Regions from separate parts of the Desulfovibrio oxyclinae DSM 11498 genome, predicted to be linked through region 1. Evidence: riboswitches for the same ligand, from Rfam matches in the RefSeq annotation. Region 1 holds a riboswitch; the other holds the start of a gene.
The links. A riboswitch is a leader RNA that binds a small molecule or an ion and turns the genes downstream of it on or off. The one in region 1 is predicted to bind cobalamin.
Positions count from the first base shown of each region.

Region 2: linked by a shared signal. The riboswitch ahead of B149_RS0105040 (ribonucleoside triphosphate reductase) and the one ahead of B149_RS0114270 (sirohydrochlorin cobaltochelatase) in region 1 are both predicted to bind cobalamin.

Region 1 is NZ_AQXE01000014.1:65,980-75,387, reverse strand. Features, by position in the region: gene B149_RS0114290 (TrmH family RNA methyltransferase) at 1-272, opposite strand, end outside; gene B149_RS0114285 (response regulator) at 408-800, shown strand; gene B149_RS0114280 (Hpt domain-containing protein) at 815-1,558, shown strand; gene B149_RS0114275 (chemotaxis protein CheA) at 1,567-3,225, shown strand; cobalamin riboswitch at 3,245-3,424, shown strand; gene B149_RS0114270 (sirohydrochlorin cobaltochelatase) at 3,551-4,504, shown strand; gene B149_RS0114265 (FecCD family ABC transporter permease) at 4,514-5,542, shown strand; gene B149_RS0114260 (ABC transporter ATP-binding protein) at 5,535-6,323, shown strand; gene B149_RS0114255 (ABC transporter substrate-binding protein) at 6,320-7,213, shown strand; gene cobI (precorrin-2 C(20)-methyltransferase) at 7,269-8,018, shown strand; gene B149_RS0114245 (sirohydrochlorin cobaltochelatase) at 8,015-8,812, shown strand; gene B149_RS0114240 (ASKHA domain-containing protein) at 8,873-9,408, shown strand, end outside.
Region 2 is NZ_AQXE01000003.1:197,817-207,224, reverse strand. Features, by position in the region: gene B149_RS0105065 (SIS domain-containing protein) at 1-625, shown strand, start outside; gene B149_RS0105060 (glycosyltransferase family 2 protein) at 664-1,818, shown strand; gene B149_RS0105055 (glycosyltransferase) at 1,815-2,918, shown strand; gene B149_RS0105050 (GGDEF domain-containing protein) at 2,919-3,638, opposite strand; gene B149_RS0105045 (hypothetical protein) at 3,884-4,117, opposite strand; gene B149_RS0105040 (ribonucleoside triphosphate reductase) at 4,133-6,196, opposite strand; cobalamin riboswitch at 6,375-6,558, opposite strand; gene B149_RS0105035 (L-serine ammonia-lyase, iron-sulfur-dependent, subunit alpha) at 6,746-8,326, opposite strand; gene B149_RS0105030 (L-serine ammonia-lyase) at 8,416-9,408, opposite strand, start outside.

The sequences.
Region 1 (9,408 bases):
ATGTCGCCGATCATGGCTGCGTGGTCCTCGTGACGCACACGCTCCACCCATTTCTTGGCGGAGGCCGAACTCTTCTTGCCCAGCTCTGGCCATTTGGCGGTGGTGTAGTAAAGATGCACCCGGTTCACGCCGAACGCGTCGCAGCTGCGCAACACGGCCGAAACGTTGTGCGGATCCCAGATGTTGTCCATGACGAGGGTCAGGTCCTTCTGGCGTCTGGCGAGCACCTCGTCCACGCGCTTTTTTCTCGTATCAGTGATTTCGCGAACCATGGACGGCTCAATAGCCCGTCCCGGCGCGTCAGGCAAGAGAATAGATTTATAAAGAATAAGTCATTGACATTATTTTAACCATCGGGACATCATACCCGAAGACCAAGATAGTATCGCCCAACCACCGGAGGAAGCATGCGGGCATTGATAGTCGAAGACGAGTTTCTTAGCCGCAAGGTTTTGAAATCGTTCCTTATGTCACTTTTTGAAGTGGACATAGTAGTCAATGGCCGCGAAGCCATAGAAGCCGTCCGACTCGCCATGGAGGAAAAGCGCCCATACAACTTGGTGCTCATGGACATCATGATGCCGGAGATCGACGGAATCGAAGCGCTTGCAGCCATTCGCGACATGGAAAGCAAACAGGAAGGCCCCCGTTCCAAGGTCATCATGACCTCGGCGCTGGATGATCCCAAGACCGTTCTCAAATCCTTCCATGAAGGGCAGGCTTCGGGATATCTGGTCAAGCCCGTGGACAAGGAAAAGCTCTTCAAGGAACTCGAACGAGTGGGCCTGCTCAAGGAATAACCGCGGAGATCGGCATGAGTGAAGACGATGCAATGGTCGACGAGTTCTTCTCGGAGGTCAACGACAAGTACTACCCTCAGGTTGTCGAGGGGCTTGAACAGCTCGATTTCGGCCTGACACAGGATGGGATCGAGGTCCTTTCGCGCCCCCTGCACACCATCAAGGGCGTCACCGGCTTCATGGCCGGGTTCGAGTACGCATCATCGTTCACCCACAAGGTCGAAGACTTCATGAAGAAGGTCCAATCCGGTGAAGTCCCTGCGGACCCTTCGAACATCGCGGTTCTCTCCGAGGCCGTGAACATGATTTTTCAGGTGCTGGAGCAACTGCGCGACACGGGCCAGCCGGACGAGGGCGAGACCCAACGAATTCAGGGGCTCATCCGCGAGGCCACGGAAGGCGGCGGAGGCGACGCAGGACCGGAAGCCGCCGGGGTCGAGGTGGAGGAAAAGGACGGCGTCACCGTCATTCACATCAAAGACCGGCGCGTACACTTTGAACCGCACCGCAAACCCATCACCAGCGCCATCATTCAGGCCGGGGCAGGCACGCCAGTCCTCATGGACATGAGCGAGGTGCTGACCTTCAATTCTTCCTCGTGGGAGGCCATCGCCGAACTGGTGGGCATCTTCGACATCTCCGTCTGCTGCCTGTCAGCCTCCTGCAAGGACGTCTTCTACTCATGGGCCTTCGACAGGACCATCGCGGCCTTCGAGGACGAGCAGGCTTTTTTCAAAGGGCGCGAACAGCGCCAATGAGGTAACGAATGCGCGACGGCATCCGCGAATGCATTGAGGAATTCGAGAAACGCATCCTCGACGCCGAACAGGGCAAGGCTCAGGTGGTCGAGGCCATGGACATGATGGGCCTGAGCCACATGAAGCTGTCCTCCGCGCAGGTCATCGCCCTGCTCGACATGCTCTCGGACGGCATCACGCCGGTCTCGCAGGAAATCGTCACGGCCATGCTCGGCGTTACCGAAGCGCAGAAGAAATTTCTCATGTCCCTTGCGGGCATTCTCGACCTCGGAGCCGTGGAAACCAAGAGCGAAGAGGAAATCGCCGAGGCTCAGGCAGAAGCCAGTCAGGCGGAAGCCGAGGCCGAAGCCGCTGCCGTCGCTGCCATGAGCGGTGAGGAAGTCGCCCCCGACAACGAAGCTGCGCCTGATGAGCAGCCTGCCACCCGTAAGCCTCAGCCGCCCTCGCAGTCCAAGGAGGAAAAACAGGCGCAGCCGCAGGCCATCTCTTCCATCCGAGTCGCCACCGACCGCCTTGACCGCGTCATAGAACACGTGGGCAAGCTCATGGTCACCTACGCTGTCATAGCCCAGAGCAGTGGCAAGAACGCCCAGAAGACTTCGGCCAGTCTTCGCGAGCTGGACACGGTCATCAACAAGCTCCAGAACGAGGTTGACGCCATCCGCCTCGTGCCCCTCAAGCAGATTTTCATGCCCATGCACCGGTTGGTGAAGAGCCTCTCCCAGAAGATCGGGAAAAAGCTCGAATTTGTCATCAAAGGCGAAGAACTTGCGCTGGACAAAACCATCGTGGAAAGCCTCAACGAGCCGCTGGTGCACCTGCTGCGCAACGCGGTGGACCACGGTCTTGAAAACCCCGAAGAGCGCGCGGCTACCGGCAAACCCGAGACGGGTTCGGTGACGCTCTCCGCGTGGCGAAAAGGCGAGGAAGCCTTCATCGAGGTTCGTGACGACGGCAAGGGGCTCGACCCCGAACGCATTCACGCCAAGGCGATTGAAAAGGGCATCGCCGATCCGGACAGGGATTATTCCGACAAGGAAATCCTCCAGTTCGTGCTGGAGTCCGGCTTCAGCACCGCGGCGCAGGTCACGGACGTTTCCGGCCGCGGCGTGGGCATGGATGCCGTGGTCAACGCCATCCGCGTGGGCCTCGACGGCGACATCCGCATCGACAGCGTGCTGGGCAAGGGGGCGACCTTCACCATCGTCATCCCGCTGGACCGCTCGGCCAACGAAGGCATCGTGGACGCCATTATCACCCGGCTCGGCGACGATATTTTCATCATCCCCAGTCGCGACGTGATGGAGATTTACGTCCCCACCAAGCAGGAAGTGGTCGAACTGCCCGACGGTCGCGAGACCGTGGACGTGCGCGGCGAAGTGCACTCCCTGCTGCGCCTCGGCGATTTTCTGGACATCAAGCCCAAGGTGGATGACATCGAGAAGGCCCAGTGCGTGGTGGTGCGCGTGGGAGAATACAAGGCCGCCATCCTCGTGGACGAAGTGCTCAAGCAGCAGCAGGTGGTCATCACGCGCTTTACGGTTCCCGTGGAGGAAGTCTTCCACCTGCCCATCCTCGGCTTCGGCATGATGGGAGAATCCGACGCGCTCGTGGTGGATACCGAGGAGCTGCTCAACAGCGCCGGGGAAGTCGGCCATCAGCCTTGACATCAGCCGCACAATCTCCTTAATTCGAAATCGCTTCAGGTGTCCGTAAGGACTTGATAGGGAATCCCGTGAAAATCGGGAGCGGACCCGCCGCCGTGACCCCCGCGAATCCCGTCCCCGAGTGAGCCACTGGAATATGTTCCGGGAAGGCCGGGATGGGAGGGGCAGCCGGAAGACCTGCCGAAGCCTGTTTCCGGTTCAGCCGGGCGACAACGGGGCTTTTGTCCGTCCGGGCCATCTCTCGGGAAGCAAGCCCTTCCGGCCATACCCGCGCCGGGGGTCTTTTCTTTCCCTAAACAAGCCCCTCCATACCCTGGAGGCATTCATGCGCATCGCATCCCTTGTTCTGGCACTCTGTCTGCTATTCCCCACAGCGGCCCTCGCCGGGCATTCTCATGCCGAAGGCCCTGCAAAAAAGGCCATCGTGCTCGCCGCGTTCGGGACCAGCTACCCCAAGGCGCTTCAATCCATCCTGACTATCCGCGACAAGGTCGTGCAGGCCTTTCCCGAAACCCCGGTGCGCCTCGCGTTCACCTCGGACATCATCCGCAAGAAGTGGCAGAAGCGCGCCAACGATCCACAGTGGAGCAAGGACCACCCCGAAGTCCCGCGTGACGTGCTCCACGTCAAGCACCCGCTGGCCACCATTGCCGACCTGCAAAATGACGGATACCGGGATATCACCGTTCAGTCTCTGCACGTCTTTGCGGGCGAGGAATTCCACGACCTGATCACGCTGGTGTCCTCCCTGCGCTCCATCAGCTCCCTGAAGCCCCGGCATCGGCCGTTCCAGCGCTTGAGCCTCGGGCGACCGGCTCTGGGGATGCCCGGTGAGCGGCATCCTTACACCGAGGATATCGACGAGGCGGTCAAGGCACTGGCCTCGGACGTGAAAGAGGCCAGAGAAGCCAACGCGGCCCTGCTCTACATGGGCCACGGCAACGACTATTTCTCCACCGGAATCTATGCGGAATTCGCCGCCGCCATGCAGGCGGAGTATAATTACCCAGTCTTCGTGGGCTGCGTGGAAGGGTATCCCTCATTCGACCACGTGCTGCCCAAGCTGCGCGAATCCGGCAAGGCCAACGTGCTCATGAAGCCCTTCATGGTAGTCGCCGGTGACCACGCCTCCAATGACATGGCGGGCGACGAGGACGACTCCTGGAAAATCCTGCTCAAAAAGGCGGGGTACAGAGTCCAGACCCAACTTCGCGGACTCGGCTCCGTGGACGGCTGGGCCGATCTGTACGTGAAGAATCTCAAGCAGGCCATGGAATAACGGGCAAACGTGAATCAAAATGCATCGGCAACGGTCCGGGCGGTGTTGCTCCCGGCGGCACTGGGCGCGGCCCTCGCACTGATCGCGGCGGCATCCCTCGTCATGGGATTCGTCAGCATCCCCGCAGGCGACGCTCTCGGGATAGCGTTGGGCCTGCCCGGAACCGAAGCCGGGCCGCAGTTCCGGGCCATCGTCATGGACATCCGGCTGCCGCGCATCCTGACCTCCGCCGGGGCCGGATTCGGCCTCGGCGTGGCCGGCGCGGTCTTTCAGGGCGTGCTGCTCAATCCGCTGGCCGACCCCTTCACCCTCGGGGTGTCCTCCGGGGCGGCCTTTGGAGCGGCGCTGTGCCTCGTGCTCGGGCTGGCCTTTCTCGGTCCGGCCACGCTGCCGGTCTTTGCCTTCGCCGGAGCCAGCCTCACCCTGCTGGCCGTGCTGTTCATCGCACGCGGCGACAGCTCCCGATCCCCGGCGACACTCGTGCTGGCAGGGATCATCACCGCGTCCATACTGTCGGCGGGGCTGAGTTTCCTGAAGTATCTCGCGGACGAGCGCGTCTCCGCCATCATATTCTGGCTCATGGGCAGCTTTGCCGGAGCCGGATGGGACCGGGCCGCCATGGTCTGGGGAGCGGGCATCGCCGGACTGCTCTGGTGCCTGTGGTTCGCACGCGATCTCAACGTCATGTCCCTCGGCGGCCGCTCGGCGTCGTCGCTGGGCGTGAATCCGGGACGTGTCCGACTCGCCCTGCTGTGCGGGGCGTCCCTCGTAAGCGCCATCTGTGTGGCCTCGGCCGGCATCATCGGCTTTGTGGGGCTCGTGGTGCCGCACCTGATCCGGCTCGTCTCCGGCCCGGACAACCGCGTGCTGCTGCCCGCCTCCGGCCTTGCCGGTGCCGTGCTGCTGCTGGCCGCCGACACCCTGACACGCGCCGTGCTGCCGCACGAGGTGCCCATCGGCGTCCTTACCGCGCTGATCGGCGGCCCCGTGTTCTGCTGGCTCTTTCGCCAGCGTCATGCCGGAGGGGTCCATGACTGACACCATCGTTACGGCAGACACCCTGTGCTTCGCCCATGGAGAACGAAGGGTTATCGACAACCTCTCCATACAGATTGCACAAGGGAGTCTTCACGTCATCGTCGGCCCCAACGGGTCGGGCAAGTCCACCCTGCTGGATCTGATGGCGGGATACCGAACGCCCGATTCCGGATCCATCCTGCTTGACGCGGAGCCTGTTTCGCATCTTTCGCCTGCCGAACGCGCAAGACGTCTGGCCTACATGCCCCAGAAAGAACACGCCGGGTTCGCCTACACCGTGCGCGAAACCGTCATGATGGGCCGCCATCCTCACATTCCGCGTTTCTCACCGCCATCGCCCCAGGACCGTGCCAAGGTTGATGAGGCACTCAGGGCCGTGGACATGACCGCTCTGGCCGAGCGCCCCGCCACTGACCTTTCGGGCGGTGAACGCCAACGCACCGCTCTTGCGCGCACACTGGCGCAGGACGCGCCGCTCATGCTCCTTGACGAACCCACGGCGAGCATGGACCCGCATCACGCGCTTGAGACCATGCACCTGCTGCGCGACATCTGCCGAAACGACGGCAGCGTCATCGCGGTGCTGCACGATCTGAATCTCGCTGCCGCGTTTGCCGACGGCGTCACCGTCCTGCACCGGGGCCGCGTTGCGACGTCCGGTTCCGTGGAGGCCGCGCTTGTCCCGGAGATCATTTCTCAAGTATTCGGCGTGGAAGCATTCGTGGACGACGACCCGTTCACCGGACGCCCCCGCATCGCCTTGAGGAGACCGTCGGAATGATCCGCATTTTTCTGGCGACAATGCTTCTGCTCCTGACGCCGCAAGCCGCCGGAGCCGCAAGCGTCACGGACAGCCTCGGCAGGACCATCACGTTTGACCAACCGTTTGAACGAATCGTGTCACTGTATGCCGCGCACACACGGAACCTGCTGCTCATGGACGCCGGGGATCGGCTGATCGGGGTTTCCCGCTCGGCGAACGAATCCACTGCCGAAGGTCGCGCCATGCTCGGTTCCCGCGACGGCGCGGAGCGGTTTCTTGCCCACCGGCCCGATCTGGTTCTCATCCGCCCCATGCACGAGCGCGCGCATTCGGGCATCTGGCAGCAGCTCCGGGCGCACGGCGTGACGGTACTCGCCATACAGCCCGGCACCCCGCAGGAAATGTACGACTACTGGCTCGACCTTGGCCTGCTTTCGGGCAAAGCCGAGGCGGCGCAAACAATGACGGATACGTTCCGCAGTGAACTGAAAACCATGCTGGAGCAGGCCGAAGCCCGTCCGCAGTCCGAACGGCCCGTGGTCTTTTTCGAGTCCATCCACCGATATTACCGCACCTTCAGCCCCGGCTCCATGCCGCTTCTTGTTTTGCGCGCAGCGGGCGGGGTCAACGCCTTCCCCGACGCACCGGCCCGGCGCGGAAGCAATATCGCGGACTGCGGCAGGGAGCGCCTGCTGGCCTCGGGACATCGCATCGACGCCTACGTGGCGCAGGTCGGACGCATGAACCCGGTGACGGAACGGACCATCACCGAGGAGCCCGGCTTTACGGCGATTGAGGCCGTTCGCGAAGGTCGCGTCCTGCTCGTGGATGAAGCGCTTGTGTCGCGCCCTACCCCGGATTTACTCGAAGGAGCGCGGACCCTGCGGGAGATGCTGTTCCACCATTGACCAACAGGCGGGAAAAGGACACTGTCCGTCCACCCGCATCATTTGAGGATATATCATGCAACGAGGAACCCTTTTCGGCGTCGGGGTCGGCCCCGGCGACCCGGAACTGCTGACCTTCAAGGCCGTACGCGTCCTGAGCGACGCGGACGTGATCTTTGCCGCGTCGTCCACCAAGAACGACTACTCCACCGCGCTGGGCATCGCCCGTCCGCACATGAAGCCGGACGCGCAGATCGTGCAGCTCGGCTTTCCCATGACCCGTGAGGGCGGGGAGCTTCGCCGCGCGTGGGAAAAGAACGCACAGAAAGTGGACGAGGTGCTCGCCTCCGGTCGCAACGCCGCCTTTCTGACGCTCGGCGATCCGCTGACCTACAGCACCTTCGGCTACCTGCTGCGCACCCTGCTGGACATGGCGCCCGACACGCGCATCGAGACCGTGCCGGGCATTACCTCCTATCAGGCTGCCGCCGCCAAGGTGGGCGCTCCGCTCTGCGAATCCGGCGAGAACCTCGTGGTCATCCCCGGCGTGTGTTCCCCCGAAGAACTGGAGCAGGCGCTGGACTCGGCGGACAATGCCGTGATAATGAAGACTTACCGCAATTTTTCCGCCATACGGGATACGCTGGAACAGCTCCGGTTGGCGGAGGACACGGTACTGGTATCCCGCTTGGGCATGGAAGGCGAATCCGTGCTCATGGACATCAAGGACGCACCCGTCAAACCGCACTACTTCTCGCTGGCCATCGTCAAGAAGAACCGGGGCACCATCCCGGGCCGCGACTGCGAATCAGGAAACACCGAATGAGCACAGCCATCGTCCTCGCCGCCTACGGCTCCCGACATCTCAAGGCGGCCGCCGCCATGAACAGCATGATCCGCCGCGCCGGAGCGCGCTGGCCGGACGTGCGTCTCGAACCCGTGGTGGCCTCCCATCACATCCGCCGGATGATGGAAGACGAGGGCGATGACGTGGAATCGCTGGAAGACGTGCTGACACGCCTAAGCGACGATGACGTGGAGCGTGTGGCTATCCAGTCCCTGCACGTGATTCCCGGCGGGGGCTTCGACAAGATGCGCCACACCGCCCGAAAGTTCATGAAAAAAGGCGCGTTCTCGCGCGTGGAGCTGGGCGAGCCGCTTCTTGGCGCGGAAACCGAGGATGAGATGCAACGCGTTGCCGAAGCGGTAAAAAGTGAATTTCCGGACGACGGCGACCCGGCAAGCGCCCTGCTGCTCATGGCCCACGGCTCCCGGCATCACGGGCACAGCTACTACCAGCATCTGGACCAGTATCTTCGCGACCACGTGCCGCACGCGCACCTCGGAGCCATGAAACTGGAACCAAGCCTCGACACCGTCATCAAGCGCTTTCGGGAAACCGGCATTAAACGCGTGACGCTCCAGCCGCTGATGTTCGCCTCCGGCTACCACGTGGCCGAGGATATGAGCGGCAACCACGACGATTCGTGGCAAACCCGGCTGGAAAGCGAAGGATTCGAAGTAGAAAGCGTCAAACGCGGCCTCGGTGAATACGACGCTTTCGCCCGCATCTGGATGGATCACCTCTCCGACGCCATGGGTTTTCTCGACCGCCGCTAGCCGCGCGCGTTTACAGAAACTCCCCGGCGGGGTACATCTTCGGGGACCGGGAGTTTTCGCATGAGCATATCCATCCGTACCCACGAAGGACACGTGGTCCGCACCGAGGCCAACTCGGACGCGACCCTTGAACAGGCCATCTTTCTGACCGGCGTCTGGGCGGGCGTGCCGCTCTGCTCGGGCCTTGGCCGCTGCGGACTCTGCCGGGTGCGCTTTCGCTCCAAACCGCCCAAGCCTGCCGCAGAGGATCGCCGCAGATTCAGTCGCGAAGAACTCGCCACTGGCTGGAGGCTCGCCTGTCTACATCCGGCCAATCCCTGCGACGTGGATATTCCCGAACCTGTCCGGGCCGCCCGGACCGGCCTGCGCGCCGTCCCCAAACTGGAATCCTTCGATCTGGCCGTGGATCTGGGCACCACCACCATGCACTGGGCCGCCGCGTCCGGCGACGAGGTGATCGCGGAAGGCGGCGAACTCAATCCGCAAAACGGCCTCGGCGCGGAAATCATGTCGCGACTGGCCCACGCCGCCGCCCCCGAAGGCGCACAGACTCTGTGCGATCTCGTTTCCCGGCGCATCCGAAAGCTTGTCCTCAC
Region 2 (9,408 bases), on a different contig from region 1:
TTCCACCGAGCCGCTGACGCTGGTTATGGCCAGCGATTTGCCGGAGATGGTGGTCATGGATACGGTGAAGGAGACCGCCATCTTCAAGGCGCACAACGGCAGGCCAGTGGTGTTCTGCGCCCGGGATGAAACACGGTTCGACCGCGTGGCCGAGGCCATCATCAAAGTCCCGCGCGTGGGAGGCGGACTGGATTTCCTTCTTGAAACCGTGGCCGGACACTGGTGGGGCATCGCCGCAGCCAAGGCTATCGACGAGCAGGCGGCACCGTTCCGCGCGGCCAGAGCCATGGTGGGCGGCATGATCGCCGACGCCGGGCGCTGGGACCGCACCGCGCTGTTGACCCAGCTCAACGCCTGCAACGAGCGCATCGCCTCAAAGGCAACGGATTCGGCCCTTCCTGCCCATGTGGGAGCCGCACTCGCAAACTACATGCTCTGGCTCATGACTCAGCCTGCCGGAGTCTGCGTCGCCGAGGCCAGACTTGATGACGCGCTTGTGGTTCTCAACAAGGCCATTGAGGAGATGACCCGTCCCATCGACACCATCAGGCATCAGGCAAAGACGGTCACGGTGGGCATCAGCCGCCCGCAGGTGCTTCCGACCGCGCCTGCCGGATGCAACTGATGCGGTTACGACGAACCATGCAAAGGAGGCGGTGATACATGGAAGTTCTGGCCATATTTTTTCTGGCGATGCTGGCTTATGCCGTTGTCGGCTATCCGCTTCTTCAGCTCGCCCTGGGGAAGCTTCGGCCTGCAGGCGTGGAAACAGATGACGAGCCTCGCCCGCTTTCCGTGATTATCTGCGTCCGCGACGAGGAAAGGCAGATAAGCAAACGACTGGATAACCTTGTATCCATGGATTATCCCCGTGAGCTTGTGCAGACCATCGTGGTTTCCGACGGGTCCGTGGATGCGACCGACGAAATCGTGCGTTCACGTGCCGGTGACGGGGTCGAGCTGGTGCGGCTGCCCGTGCCCTCGGGCAAGGCGGTAGCGCTCAATGCCGGTGTGGCGGTCGCAAAGCACGATCTGCTGCTGTTCGGCGACGCGCGTCAGTCCTTTGCGCCGGACGTGGCGCGACGTCTGGTCTCGCATTTTGCCGACTCTCGTGTCGGTGGGGTCTCGGGAAGGCTGGTCATCGCTCCTGATGAGGGCGACGGGGCTGCCGCCGGTGTGGGAGCCTACTGGGATTACGAGGTTCGTCTGCGCACCGCAGAAGCCGCCACCGACTCGGCCATGGGCGCGACCGGGGCAATCTATGCGCTCCGGCGCGAATGTTTCCGAACCGTGCCGGAGGGAACGATTCTCGACGACCTGCTCGTCCCCATGCGCGCGGTGATGGACGGATACAGAGTCCTCTACGATCCGGACGCCGTTGCCGTGGATCGTAAACCGGTGCACGACAGGGGAGAGCTTGCCCGCAAGGTCCGCACTCTGTATGGCAACCTTCAGCTGATGCGGCTTGCGCCGGAACTGTTTTCGCCACTTCGCAACCGGCTGTGGTTCCGGTTCGTCTCGCACAAGATGCTCAGGCTTTTCCTGCCCCTGTTCTTTGCGGGCAGTCTGATCTTCTGCCTGCTCGCCGGAGGAGTGTTCACCCTCTTTGGCATGATTCAGCTCGCCTGCTGGCTCATGGCCTGTATCGCGTATGCGACTTCCAGCGGCTCGCTTCCGGGAAGGATTCTCTCCGCGCTGCTGTTGCTCAATGCCGCCGTGGTGCTGGCGTGGCACAGATTCCTGAGCGGCAGGGACGATGTCTGGACCGCCGCCTCGTCCAATCAGCAGGCGCCGCCGGGAGCGGAGAAGGCGCGATGAGAATTCTTCAGGTATTGGATTCGCTCAACGTCGGCGGCTCCGAATCTCTTGCGGCAACCCTTGCAGAACGCTTTTCCGCGCGCGGCTACGCTTCCAGAATCTGCGCTCTCGGCAGCGACGGTGCCTTGCGGCAGCGGCTGGACGGCAAGGGCATTCCCGCCATGCACTTCGACGCTTCCAGCGGGATTCGGCCCGGAGCCATGTTCCGGCTTGGGCGGCTCATGCACTACGGCGCGGACGTCGTGGTCACGCATCATTTTCGTCAGCTCGTCCATGCCGTTCCCGGAGCATTCGCCCTGCGCAAAAAGCTGATTCACGTGGAGCATGACTATCATTCCTATGAAGATCGACCGGACGTGATACGTCGGTTCGAGCAGATAGCACCTGCTGTGCATAGTTTTATCTTTGTCTCGGACGAAATTCGCGACTGGTTCGCACGGCGGATGCCGAAAGCCGCCGATCGCTGCATCAGCGTTCCCAACGGCGTTGATACGATTCGTTTCAGACCGAACCAGCGAAATCGTGAGGATGTTCGGGAATTGCTCGGCATTGCTCCCGAGGCTCGCGTCATCGGCACCTGTGCCAGAATGGAGCCGGTCAAGGATCTGAATCTGCTCATTGAGGGCTTCGCCGAGCTTGTGGGAAATGGCAAGGAAGAGGGGCATCCACTGAACCTCGTTCTTCTTGGCGACGGCTCCCGGCGGGAGGCCTTGCAGTCGCGCGCAGAGGAACTCGGCGTGCTGGGCCGCTGTCGTTTTCCCGGCATGGTGCAGGACGTTCACCGCTGGCTGAACGCACTGGATGTCTACGCCATCACCTCCCGCGACGAAGGGCTTCCGCTTTCGGTCATGGAGGCCATGAGCACGGAACTGCCGGTTGTGTCCGTCAATGTCGGCTCCATCGGCGACGTGGTGGATGACGAAGTCGGAACCATGCTGGAAGGGCGTTCGCCGTCAATGCTTGCCGGTGCGCTTGAGGCGCTTCTGCGGAATGAGATGGACCGGAAGAAAAGGGCCGTGGCCGCACGGGCGCGCATCATGCGCGGTCATTCCGTGGAGGCCATGGTCGAAGCCTACCTCGACGCCTTCCATGAGGAATGATCAGTTGCAATGCGCTCCGCAGATGCCGACCTTGTTCCGTACTGAATCCGATGCCTCAAGATGGGCCTGTACCGCTCCGGCCATGATGTCTTCCGGGGCCTTGATGCCGTTGCAGTCCAAACCGCATATTCCGTAGACAGGGTCCACACGCGCACCGAGGCGCAGCTTCTGCAATTCGCGGTTCAACTCGGCAGAAATCCGGTTCGCCACCACCTGCGCGCCGTCGATGTCGCTGTTGGGCAGCAGCAGGGCGTAGCGTTCGTTGTCGAGCTTGGAAAGAATGTCGCTGGTGCGAATGCTCTGCAGGACGGGATTGACCAGTTTGCTGTTGAGGTCCTCGGGGTCTATCCCCACGCGTTGCGAAACGCTGGTCATGCCGTTGAACGAGAATATGACAAGGGCCATGGGAAAGCTGTGACGCTTGCTGCGGTTGTACTCCAGCCGCAGGGAAAACAGCAGAAAACGTTCGTTGAAGACTTTCGAGTTCGGGTCGAAGAGCCGGACTTTCTCGTATTCCTTGCGGCACATGTGCAGGGCCACCAGCGCCGCCGCCAGATATCCCGAAGAGTAAGCCAGCAGCGCAAGCGTGTCCATGCCCATGACCCTTCCGCCGAAGATGGCGGTGATGAGAACCCACCCCAGCGGGTACAGGGCGATCATGAACAAATGCAGCGAACTGCCCAGAATCTTTTCGCGACTCGCAAAGCGGGATCGAAACATTGCTGACCTTCCGTTTTTCATGTGCGGAATAGAAGATACAAGCAAGTTCAACGCCAAGCGTAAGGCCTTGGAAAGTTGGTGGTTTTTGTGTCGATCTGCTAAGGTGCTGTAAGAAAAACCGGCAGTCGTGTCTGAAGGTTCGACGGTAGGGCTGACCAAAGCGACTGGCAACACACCCATCAAGCCGTGAAAAGGCCCGCTTCCCTTTCGGGAAGCGGGCCTTGCCATCGTGCGGGAGGCTGGAGCTAGTCGGAGTCGTTGTCACCGTTACCGGCGAGTTTGCCGATCTCCGTGAGCGCCTTGCCTCGCTGCTGCGCCAGCTTTTTCCATTTGCGCTTTTCCTTCTTGAGCGCTTCGACGGTGTGCAGCAGGTTCTGGATGGTGTGTGCCGGATACCCATGGGTGGCCCGGTTTCCCCTGCGCAGTTCCTCGTCGTTGCGCTGTTGGATGGCGGCTAGCTGGTTTGCGTCGAGAATCATGTCGATTCAGTGCTGCTAGCAGGCGTCGCAGAAGCTGTTCATGGTGTATTCGGTGCGTTCCTTGTACTCCTCGCGCTTGCCCTTGTTCCAGCGGCTCACCGGGCGGTAGTAGCCCACCACGCGGGTGTAGACCTCGGTCTCGTCGCCGCAGGTGGGGCAGGAGAAGTGCTCGCCGTAGATGTAACCGTGATCGCGGCAGACCGAGAAGGTCGGCGTGACCGAGATGTAGGGAATCTTGGTCTTGCTCATGGCCTTGATCAGGAACTGGCGCACGCTCTCCTCGTCCGGAGCGGCCTCGCCGAGGAAGGTATGGAATACCGTGCCGCCGTTGTAGAGCGTCTGGAGCTTGTCCTGATGCTCAAGGGCAAAGAACACGTCCGGGGTGACGCCCACCGGGAGCAGGGTGGAGTTGGTGTAGTAGGGAACGCCGTCGCCCGAAGCGTAGATGTCGGAGTACAGTTCCTTGTCGATTTTGGCGAGGCGGTAGCAGGTGCCTTCGCCCGGGGTCGCTTCAAGGTTGTACAGGTGGCCGGTCTGCTCCTGGAAGTCCAGAACCAGCTGGCGCAGGTGATTGAGCACCCGTTCCATGAGTTTGCAGCCCGCATCGGAGTCAACGCCCTTCTTGAGCAGGTTCATGCACGCTTCGTGACCGCCGATGAGTCCGATGGTGGAGAAGTGGCCGTTGAAGCCGTTCTTCAGGTAGCGGCGCGAGAACGGGAACATGCCCGCTTCGAGGTTGTGTTCCACGACTTTGCGCTTGTACTCCAGCGAGTCGCGGGCCATCTCCGCGTATTCGGTGATGAGGTCGATGAAATCGTCCTCGTTCTGGGCGAGGTAGGCCAGCTTCGGCAGGTTCAGAGTCACCACGCCGATGGAGCCGGTAAGGTCGCCTGCGCCGAACAGACCGCCGGTCTTCTTGCGGATCTCGCGCAGGTCCATCTGCAGTCTGCAGCACATGGAGCGCACGTCCTCGGGGTTGAGGTCCGAGTTGATGAAGTTCTGGAAGTAGGGTGCGCCGTATTTGGCGGTCATCTTCAGCAACAGCTTGCCTTCCTCGGACTCCCAGGGGAAGTCTTCAGTCACGTTGTACGTGGGGATGGGGAAGGAGAAGATGCGACCGTCGGCGTCGCCTTCGAGCATGACTTCGAGGAAGGCCCGGTTGATCATGGCCATTTCCTCGGCGTATTCGCCGTAGGTGGAGTCCTGGAATTCGCCGCCGATGATGACCGGTTCGTTGGCGATGTGGGACGGCGGCACGAAGTCGAAGGTGAAGTTGGTGAACGGGCTCTGCCCGCCCCAGCGCGAGGTGGCGTTCAGGTTGTGCAGCAGCTTCTGGATCTGCTGCTTCACCGTGGCGAAGTCCAGCTCGTCATACCGCACGAAGGGCGCGAGGTAGGTGTCCACGTTGTTGAAGGCCTGTGCTCCGGCCCACTCGTTCTGGAGCGTGCCGAGGAAGTTGACGATCTGCCCGCAGGCGGCGTCGAAGTGCTTGGCCGGAGTGGACGAGCAGCGGTCGCGCAGGTTGAAGCCCTCCAGCAGCAGGTCGCGCAGGCTCCAGCCCGAGCAGTAGCCCGCCAGTCCGAAGGACAGGTCATGTATGTGGAAGTATCCGTGGGTGTGCGCCATGCGGACTTCTTCGGGATATTTGTCCAGCATGTACCTTGCCTGGACCGATCCGGCCATATGCAGGATCAGGCCCTGAAAGGAGTGGACCATGTTGGAGTTTTCGTTCACCCGCCAGTCGATATTATCGAGATAGCTTTCGGTGACTCCGGATATGTTCAGGAAGGATTCGTTCTGGGCGCGCATCTCGCGGCGTTTCTCACGGTAGATGATGTAGCGCTCCGCCACCTTGTACAGGCGGGCCTCCATGAGAACCTGCTGGACCATGTCCTGAACCATTTCCTGTTCGGGAACATCCACGTTCCTGAGCTTCTGCTCGACCTTTTTGGCCAGCCGGGTGGAAAGCAGGGGGTCCTTGATGCCGCTGCCCTTGAGGGCTTTGAAGATGGCATCGCCGACCCGTTTGGTCGACCAGGTTTCGAGGCATCCGTCGCGTTTGAGAATCTGAACCGGCATGTGTCTCTCTTGAAAACAGCGCTTCGCGGAAAGCTGAAAACGCCGGACCACGTTGGACGGCGTTTGACTGTTTTGCAGGGTTGCCCTTTCGGCGCGGACGGCTGAACCGACACGGCACGGCAACTGTTTTTGTTATGTGAACCAATCATGACCCTTGGCAAAGTCCGCGCTTCGCTCCGGGCTGGATACGCTTCAGGCAGGTTTTCTGGCTTTCCCCGTCCGGCCCGCCTTCCCGCCTTTCGGCAGTGGCTCGTGGACCTTTCCTTTCCCTTTCGGTAGGGGATTACAGCGGCGGGACCGCCCCGGATTTTCACCGGATTCCCTGTTGTGGCCGGTAGGCCACCTGAAGGACATCGTGAACGCGCAAGAACCTAGCCCAAGCCCTAATCGGAAGCAAGGGGTTGACTTCATTCTTGCGGAAACTTCATGGCATGTTTCAGCTTAGGTAGTCGTAATCTCGGGCAATAAAATTTGGGGTAAAACCGCAGCAGGATAAGCCCCCGTGGGAGTATGGAAACACTCGCGGGGGCTTCTGAAATGGTCCGGTGCTCAAGCCGGCCGATTCAGTTTGTCCTGAATGGCGAGGCTTGTGGGCGTGATGCACAGACCGCCGCGTGTGGTGCAGCGCAGTTCGGAGGGAAGCAGTTTTCCGGTCTCTCGCATGGCGATGATGACCTCATCCAGCGGGATGACCGGGTCGAATCCGCAAAGGACCATGTTGGCGGAGACCACCGCGTTGGAGGCGGCCATGGAGTTGCGGTTGACGCAGGGCAGTTCCACCAGCCCGCCGATGGGATCGCAAATCAGCCCCATGACGTTCTGCAGGGCCAGACCGGCTGCGGCGAAGGACTGCTCAGTGCTGCCGCCAAGCAACTGGGAAACCGCAGCGGCTGCCATGGCGGTCGATGAGCCGATCTCGGCCTGACAGGCGCAGGTCTCGGCCGCAAAGGTGGCCTGATGCGCGATGAATACTCCGACCAGTCCGGCTGCGAGCATGGCTTCTGCCTGCTTATCCGCGGACAGCCCCATGGATTCGGCTACGGAGAGCACCGCTGCTGGCAGCGTTCCGCAGGAGCCTGCGGTGGGGGCGGCCACCACGATGCCGCCCGCGCTGTTGCATTCCATGACCGCGGTGGCGATGAGCATACCACGGTTCATGACACCCAGATCGGCAAGCCTCGTTTGCTGTGCGTTCACGGCCATGTCTGCCGCAACCGGATCCATGTAGCCGGTTTTGGGCAGGCCGCCGCGCAGTCCTGTTTCCGCGGAAGCGCGCATGAATCGGATGATTTCCTTCATGCGTTCCATGATTTCGTCTCGACTTGCACCGCTGGCCGCCGTTTCGTAACGGATCGCCAGCTCCGCCGCGTCCAGCCCTTCCGAACGGGCGACTTTCTGCGCTCCGGCGGCGTCCATGAAGGGCATGTCGTATTGAAAGCGACCGCCGACCGGCAGGATGCGATCCATGAGGGAAACGCGGCACTCCCCTTCGGTGTCCATGGCTCCAGCGAGCTTGAGCAGGGAGGGGGAAAACGGTGCTTCGGACGAGAGGTGTATGAAAAGGCCGTCGGGGCCGTCTGTGGCGGTAAGGCGAGCACCGATGGCTGCCGCCTCTGCCTGAAGCTCTTCCTGCCGCGACGGGTCCGGACACTGCGCGGTCATTTCATAAAAGTCGCCGCGGATGGAGACGGGGTGGCCGTCGATCTCGCATATCTCGAACATGCCGCCGCCTGTTGAGACGGTCAGAAAGGTCTGTGTGCGGCCGCTGACGCCGGTGGCGGTGATGCGCGCGGCGTTGGGATGCGGATGATCCAGCGGCTCTGAGGTGAAGCGGTAGTTTCGCCCGCGTTCCGGTGCGATGTTCAGGGCGTCGATGAGTTGTTCATGTTCGGGACCGAACCCCAGCAGGCCGCCGACGAATCCCATGTCGGTGCGCTGACCCTTGTAGGTGGCGGGGTAGGCCCCGTCTTCCTTGAAAGCGATGGTGGCGCGCAGGATGTCTTCCCCCACGAGTTTGCGCACGGCCTTGCCGATGCGGGTGGGGCCTGCGGTGTGGGAGCTGGAAGGGCCGGTCATGACGGGGCCGAGAACGTCGTTGAAGATGCTGGCAGGGCGTGCGGTGTCGGACATGGTGGTGTTCCTTGCGTGAAATCCGTGGCTGATACAATGACGGGGCTCCGCCGAAACGAAGCCCCGTCCGGGACATGGGTGGAGGGTGGTCAGCAACCACCCTGAATGTTTTTCATGCGGTCGCCGTAGACCTTGGCGAGTCCTCCCGTGGAGGTTTCCCGGTACAGGCTTGGCAGATCATGGCCCGTCTGCTTCATGACCTGCACCACCTCGTCAAAGGGAATGCGGTGGCGTCCGTCCGAAAGGTAGGCCATTTGCGCGCGGCTCAAGGCGCGGGACGAGGCGCAGGCATTGCGTTCGATGCAGGGGATCTGGACCAGGCCGTCCACCGGGTCGCAGGTCAGGCCGAGATGATGCTCAAGGCCCATCTCCGCCGCATACTCGATCTGCCGCACCGAACCGCCCATGATCTGCGTGGCGGCGGCCGACGCCATGGCGCACGCGGAGCCTACCTCGCCCTGGCACCCCACCTCGGCTCCGGAGATGGAGCCGTTCTGCTTGATGATGGTGCCGATGAGTCCCGCCGTGGCGAGGGCGTGGAGAATCTCGTTCTCCGTGGGCTCCTGCGATTCGCGCAGGTAGTACAGCACCGCCGGGACGATGCCCGCCGCACCGCAGGTGGGGGCGGTGACGATGGTTCCGCCGCCCGCGTTCTCTTCGGAGACGGCCAGCGCGTAGGCGGTGACCTTGCCGGTCTGCTGGATGTCGGGGCCGGAGAGCTTGGCCTTCTTGTAGTAGCTCCATGCCTGCCGCTTGAGGCCGATGCTGCCCGGAAGCACGCCCTGCGTGTCCAGTCCCCGGCGCACGGCATCCTGCATGACCTGCCAAACTTCCCGCAGGAACTCCCATATTTCGGGACCTTCGCACTGTTCCACGTATTCCCAGTAGGTGAGGCCCTTTTCCTCGCACATTTCCATGATGGAGGTCAGGTCGGGCAGGTCGTAGACCTGAACCGGCGGCTCTTCGTCGTCGCCCGCGCCGCGAACGGCCCCGCCACCCACGGAGTAGGCCTGCCACGATGCGGTGACGGCGCCTTCGCCGTCGAGGGCCTCGAATTCCAGCCCGTTCGGATGCTCGGGCAG